Regions from separate parts of the Streptomyces sp. NPDC047525 genome, predicted to be linked through region 1. Evidence: riboswitches for the same ligand, from Rfam matches in the RefSeq annotation. Region 1 holds a riboswitch; each other region holds the start of a gene.

The links. Region 1 has a riboswitch for S-adenosylmethionine ahead of ABZ833_RS13965 (aminotransferase class V-fold PLP-dependent enzyme). Riboswitches for the same ligand answer to the same signal wherever they lie in the genome.
Region 2: another riboswitch for S-adenosylmethionine. It lies ahead of thrC (threonine synthase); the one in region 1 lies ahead of ABZ833_RS13965 (aminotransferase class V-fold PLP-dependent enzyme).
Region 3: another riboswitch for S-adenosylmethionine. It lies ahead of ABZ833_RS03055 (glutathione binding-like protein); the one in region 1 lies ahead of ABZ833_RS13965 (aminotransferase class V-fold PLP-dependent enzyme).

Annotation. Positions count from the first base shown of each region.
Region 1 is NZ_JBEYTL010000004.1:341,243-343,499, reverse strand. Features, by position in the region: gene trpD (anthranilate phosphoribosyltransferase) at 1-889, shown strand, start outside; SAM riboswitch class IV at 964-1,080, shown strand; gene ABZ833_RS13965 (aminotransferase class V-fold PLP-dependent enzyme) at 1,245-2,257, shown strand, end outside.
Region 2 is NZ_JBEYTL010000030.1:31,160-33,416, forward strand. Features, by position in the region: gene ABZ833_RS43600 (glucosyl-3-phosphoglycerate synthase) at 1-739, opposite strand, end outside; SAM riboswitch class I at 908-1,042, shown strand; gene thrC (threonine synthase) at 1,036-2,257, shown strand, end outside.
Region 3 is NZ_JBEYTL010000001.1:635,995-638,251, forward strand. Features, by position in the region: gene ABZ833_RS03045 (LLM class flavin-dependent oxidoreductase) at 1-25, opposite strand, end outside; gene ABZ833_RS03050 (putative leader peptide) at 132-287, opposite strand; SAM riboswitch class IV at 535-679, shown strand; gene ABZ833_RS03055 (glutathione binding-like protein) at 941-1,735, shown strand; gene ABZ833_RS03060 (FAD-dependent oxidoreductase) at 1,654-2,257, opposite strand, start outside.

The DNA of each region.
Region 1 (2,257 bases):
GCGGGCCAAGGGCGAGACCGTGGAGGAGATCTCCGGCCTCGTCCGCACCATGTACGAGCACGCGAATGTGATCGAGGTGCCGGGGCGGACCGTCGACATCGTCGGCACGGGCGGTGACGGCGCCAAGACCGTCAACATCTCCACGATGTCCGCGATCGTCATCGCCGGCGCGGGCGCCAAGGTCGTCAAGCACGGCAACCGCGCCGCGTCGTCGGCCAGCGGCGCCTCCGACGTGCTGGAGAAGCTCGGCGTGAATCTCGAGCTCACCCCCCGGCGGGTCGTCGAGGTCGCGGAGGAGGCGGGGATCACCTTCTGCTTCGCGGTGAAGTTCCACCCGGCGCTGCGGTACGCGGGCGGTGCGCGCAGCCAGTTGGGGATCAGGACCGTGTTCAACCTCCTGGGTCCGCTCACCAACCCGGCCCGGGTGCGCTCTCAGGCCGTCGGCGTCGCCGACGCACGGATGGCGCCGATCGTGGCCGGGGTCTTCGCCGAGCGCGGGCACTCCTCCCTCGTGTTCCGCGGTGACGACGGCCTCGACGAGCTGACGACCACGGCGACCTCCCGGGTCTGGGTCGTGCGGGACGGCGCGGTGCGCGAGGAGTCCTTCGACCCGCGTGACGTCGGCATCGACCTCGTCCCCGTGGAGGCGCTGCGGGGCGCCGACGCCTCGTACAACGCCGAGGTGGCGCTGCGCCTCCTGGACGGCGAGACCGGGCCCGTGCGGGACGCGGTGCTGCTCAACTCGGCGGCGGCCCTGGTGGCCCTCTCGCCGGGCGAGGGGAGCCTCGTGGAGCAGATCCGCGCGGGCATCGCGCAGGCGGCCGAGTCGATCGACTCCGGGGCCGCGAAGAAGGCCCTTGAGCGCTGGGTGTCGGCCAGCAACAGGTGAATGTGGCGCACACCGCAGTCCGGATCCCGGACTGCGGTGGGCACCGGGAAGATCGTGTGGCAAGATGCTGCGCAGGTCATGAGTGACAGCGATTAGGCCCCGGCTCGCTGTCCGGCAACCCTCCGTCCGTGGCGGGGTGCCCCGGGTGAAGACCAGGCCGTGGACAGCAAGGTCCATGGCAAGCGCGGACCCCTGCGAACCCTGGGGTCCTGGTCCTCAAGGGAGCAGTCTCGTGAGCAAGCGAATGCGATAGGGCTTTCCGGCCCCTTTTCCGCACCCCCTTTTCTCTTCATCACTGCAGCGCCGTGACGGCGCCCTTGCAGTGAACTCGCCTGCCTTCCCACGGGAGTTCGCCATGTCCGCACGCACCGTCGCCACCACCACCGACTCCGCTGCCGCCTCCGCCGAGTCCGCCGACCCCTGCTGTGCCGCGCCGCTGCCGGTGCTCGGCCGTGACGTCACCGTGCCGCTCGTCACCGGCGGCGAGGTGACCTACGCGGCGCTCGACTACGCGGCGAGCGCCCCCGCGCTGCAGCGGGTGTGGGACGACGTGGCCGCGTACGCGCCGTACTACGGCAGCGTGCACCGCGGTGCCGGGTACCTCTCGCAGCTCTCCACCGACCTCTTCGAGAACAGCCGCGTCACCGTCGCCGAGTTCCTCGGCTGCCGCGAGGACGACCAGGTCGTCTTCACGCGCTCGACCACCGACTCGCTGGGCCTCCTCGCCGCGGCCCTCCCGGCCGACTGCCAGGTCTTCGTCTTCGAGACCGAGCACCACGCCTCGCTCCTGCCCTGGCGCGACGCCCGCGTGACGTACCTGAACGCGCCGCGCACCGCCGACCAGGCCGTCGCCACCCTGGAGCGCGCCCTCGCCGACCGCGACCCCTACGGGCCCGCCCTGGTCTGCGTGACCGGCGCGTCGAACGTCACCGGTGAGCTGTGGCCGGTCAAGGAGCTGGCCGCCGCGGCCCACGCGCACGGCGCCCGCATCGTCCTGGACGCCGCGCAGCTCGCGCCCCACCACCCGGTCTCCATCGACGAGCTCGACGTCGACTGGGTCGCGTTCTCCGGTCACAAGCTGTACGCGCCCTTCGGCTCGGGCGTCCTCGCGGGCCGCTCCGACTGGCTGCGGGCCGCCGAGCCGTACCTCGCGGGCGGCGGCGCGTCGCGGAAGGTCGCACGGCGCAGCGACGGCGGCGTGGACGTCGAGTGGCACGACACCGCCGCGCGGCACGAGGCCGGTTCGCCGAACGTCATCGGCGTGTACTCGATCGCCTCCGCCTGCAAGGCGCTGACCGAGGCGGGCTTCGACGAGCTCGTCGCCCGTGAGCGCCACCTCATCGCGAAGGTCCGCGAGGGCCTCGCCGA
Region 2 (2,257 bases), on a different contig from region 1:
GGTGCCGGTGCTTGCGCACGCCGACGTCGACCTGCGCGAGCGCGTCCAGGCCCACGGTGTGCAGCGCGTCCACGAGCAGGCCCAGCTCCACTCCGTAACCGACGGGGAACGGCAGCCGCTCAAGGAGTGACCTGCGCGCCGCGTACTCGCCGCCCAACGGCTGGACGAAACCGGCCAGTTGGGGCCAGTGCATGTTCAGCAGCGGGCGCGCCATCAGCTCGGTGACCCGGCCGCCCTGACCTGCGGCTGTGGCCAGCGGGCGGTCGTACATCGCCTTCACGAAGTCCACGTCGGGCTCGGTCAGGAGCGGGCCCACGATGCCGGTGACGAAGTCCGCGGAGAACTCCCTCAGGTCCGCGTCGACGAACGCGACGATGTCACCGCCGGTCACCAGGAGTGAGCGCCACAGGACCTCGCCCTTGCCGGGCACGGCCGGGATGCGCGGCAGGATCTCGTCCCGGTGCACGACCCGCGCGCCCGCCTCACGGGCGACCTCGGCCGTGCGGTCCCGGGAGCCGGAGTCGATCACCACGAGCTCGTCGACCAGGCAGGCCTCCTCGACCAGCTCCCGGCGGATCTCGGCGACGATCTCCCCGACCGTCTCCTCCTCGTCGAGCGCGGGCAGGACGACACTCACCGAGGCTCCCGACGCCCGTTTGGCGGCGACGAGTGCGCTGAGCGGACGGTCGGCAACGGACCAGGAACGCCTGGTCAGCCAGCGCTCGGCCTCTTCCAGCACGGGTTGCTCCTCCTGTGTGTGGCCTACATGTGATCCATCTCGCGGTTCGGACGACTATCTCAAGGGTCCAGGCCGTCGGTTACAGTCTTGAACAACGCGGATGACCATCGCATGTCGGGGGTCGACGCGTAACAAATGCCCTGGGCCCCTGAAGCCCCGGCGCCATACCGCTCATCCAGAGGGGCAGAGGGATACGGCCCGTTGAAGCCCCGGCAACCATCCCGCCGACCGCGCACGCGAGGTCTCGGTGGGGAAGGTGCCAATTCCGTCTCGTGACGAGATGCGTCACGGGGAAGATGAGGAGAAAGGGCCTCGCCTCCATGGCTGCGCAGACTGTCGCAACGAACGAAAACACCCCCTCCACGACGCCTTCCCACAGTGGGTCCGTGGACCTCGGCCCCGCATCGGGCCTTTCCTGCCGCGAGTGCGGCGAGCTGTACGCGCTCGGCCCGATCTTCGCCTGCGAGGCCTGTTTCGGCCCGCTCGAAGTCGCGTACGACCTGCCGACCGGTGACCCCGAGGCACTCCGGAAGCAGATCGAGTCCGGCCCCGACAACATCTGGCGTTACGCGCCCCTGCTGCCCGTCCCGGCGGACGTGGCGTCCAAGCCGAACATCAACCCCGGCTGGACCAAGCTCGTCAAGGCCGACAACCTCGCGCGTGAACTCGGCGTCGAGCAGGGCAAGTTGTTCGTCAAGGACGACTCCGGCAACCCGACGCACTCCTTCAAGGACCGTGTCGTGGCGCAGGCCATCGAGGCGGCGCGCGCGTTCGGCTTCACCACCCTCTCCTGCTCCTCCACCGGCAACCTCGCGGGCGCCGTCGGTGCCGCAGCGGCCCGCGCCGGCTTCCGCTCCTGCGTGTTCATCCCGCACGACCTGGAGCAGGGCAAGGTCGTCATGGCCGCGGTCTACGGCGGCGAGCTCGTCGGCATCGAGGGCAACTACGACGACGTGAACCGCTTCTGCTCCGAGCTCATCGGCGACCCGCTGGGCGAGGGCTGGGGCTTCGTGAACGTGAACCTGCGGCCGTACTACGGCGAGGGCTCCAAGACCCTCGCGTACGAGATCTGCGAGCAGCTGGGGTGGGTCCTTCCCGACCAGCTGGTCATCCCGATCGCCTCGGGCTCGCAGCTCACGAAGATCGACAAGGGGCTCAAGGAGCTCATCGCGCTCGGCCTCGTCGAGGACAAGCCGTACAAGATCTTCGGTGCGCAGGCCGAGGGCTGCTCGCCGGTGTCGACCGCCTTCAAGGCCGGGCACGACGTGGTCCGGCCGCAGAAGCCGGACACCATCGCCAAGTCGCTGGCCATCGGCAACCCCGCCGACGGGCCGTACGTCCTGGACATCGCGCGTCGCACGGGCGGTGCGGTGGAGGACGTGAACGACGAGCAGGTCGTCGACGCGATCAAGCTGCTCGCCCGGACCGAGGGGATCTTCGCGGAGACCGCCGGTGGTGTGACGGTCGGCGTCACGAAGAAGCTGATCGAGGCGGGGCTCATCGACCCCTCCCTGACCA
Region 3 (2,257 bases), on a different contig from region 1:
GAGCGGAGGGAACGGAAGAGGGCAACGCGGACGAGGGTGAAGATGATGACGACACGAAGGAGTGCCTTCCTGATCGACCGTACGAGAACACCGGCCCCTCGGCTCCGAGGGTGCGGCGGCGGGGTGACGGGTCAGGAACGACAGAGCGCGCCGGCGACGCGCTGGAGGTCGATGTGCGGCCGGGAGTACAGGTGCACCTGGCGGCTCGGGGCGATCGTGATGACACGCCGAGCGGACACGGGCGGCAGCAGGGATGACGTGGACGGCACGGCGGAGACTGCCGGCATGTCCGTCACCTCCGCTCGGCAAGCCAGGGCTTGACGTCGACACTCGTAAGCTGCTCGGGACGTTACGTGAGGTCGCAGCGGTGCGCAATGCCCGTCGATCATGGGCGTCCTCACATCGCCGTACGTGCCTCGTCGTCCCTCTCCGTCAAGGACAACCGCCGGGCCACGCCATCTGTTCCGCCTCCGCGCCGGGAGTTGCACGGCCTTCTTGACGGCGCCCTGTGCCCGGACCCAGACTTCCGGGGACGGTCACGATTGTCAGCGCCCGCCCGGCAGGCTCCCTGCACGAGCGGTTCATCGGCCCCGGCCCGCTGGCAGGCAACCCTTCCGCCGCGACGGGGTGCCCCGGGTGACGACCGGGTCCCGCCGTGGCGGCGGGGCAAGTGCGGCCCCGGTTGCAACGGGCCTCGACGGCAGGGCTGGTGGACATGTCCAGGGCGGTCGGTGAGAGGAAGAGCACCCAGCGGCCTCTCCTGACCGCGCCCCGGCCCCGCCCCCGCGTGTTGACCAGACGGCTGCACATCGACCTGCTGCGCGTGTGCAGCGCAGCGGCTCCAGCCGTCTGACGTCCACGCATCACTCTCTCCCTCCCCCTCCCCTGTGCCACCGTCGCCGTGCGCGCGGTCGGCGCCCTCTCACCTGCCTGGAGAGCCATGCCCGAGACCACGTCGCACCGTTCCCACCCTTCCCACCCGACTTCCCTCACGGATCCGGATCCGTGCTCCCCGCTCGAAACCGTCCCGGGCGGCAGCTGCCCCGCGCCGATCCGCAGCCGCATCGGCGCCGACCTGGCCGGCGGCTTCTACCCGGCGCCGCACCGCTATCACCTGTACCTCTCGGCCGGATGTCCGCGCTCCTTGCGCGTCTCGATCACCCTCGACCTGCTCGGACTCCGGGAGTCGGTCACCACGACGCTCCTGACCTCGCACACCCCTGCGGCGGCACTCGACTCACTGCACCGCTACTACGAGGCCACCGAGCACCACTTCGACGGCCCCTTGACCGTTCCCGCCCTGTGCGACCGCTGGAGCGGGCACGTCGTCAGCAACCACACGCCCGACATCCTGCGCGACCTCGCCTGCCGCCTCGCCGCGCACGGCAGCGGCCCTCTCCTGCGCCCATCGGCCCTGGCGGCGCACATCGACACCTGGCACGAACTCCTCGCGGGCCCCCTCACCGTCGAGACGCTGGACCGCCTCGACGGCCGGCTGGCCTCCCACCCGTACCTCGTGGGCGACGAACTCACCTCGGTGGACGTGGACTTGTGGGCCGCTCTCGTCCACCCCACTCCGGACGCGGCCGAGGCAGGCGACTCCCACCCCCACGTCCGCGCCTACGTCCGCCGCCTGCACGCCCATCCCGCCTTCTACGCCAACGGCCCTCTCCCCAAGGCCGCGAGCACCTCCCGCGCCGCCCGTTCCCCGCTCTCCACACCGCCGTTGAGGTAGCCCTGGCTGTGCGTGCTGGTGTGTTCGCCCGCGAAGTGGAGGCCGCCCTCCCGGCGTCCCGTGAAGCCCCAGTACCGGGTGTACTGGCCGGGGCGGTAGGAGGCGTAGGAGCCGCGGGCCCAGGGGTCGTCGACCCAGGAGTCCAGCCAGCCGCGGCCGTTGTACGCCTTCTTGAGGCCGGGGACGAGCGCGTCGAGGTGCCGCAGTGCCAGGTCCGTCACCGTGGCGGACGGCGCGGCGTGCGGGCGCTCGGCCGGGTAACTCGCGCCGCTCCAGCCGCCGGTGAACAGCGTGAGCAGACCTTCCGGTCCTGTCTGGTACGAAGAGGTGTCCCAGGAGCTGAACAGCGGGTTGTCGCTCATGATGCCGCCGCTGAATCCGTCGAACCGCGGGAATTGGCGGTCGAACTGGAACAGCAGCTTGGCATCCGTGCCCATGCCGTGGTTGTCGATGGCCTCGCGCTTGCGGGCGCTGAGGCCCGCGCCGTCCAGGTCGACGCGGCGCAGGGTGGTGAAGGGCAGG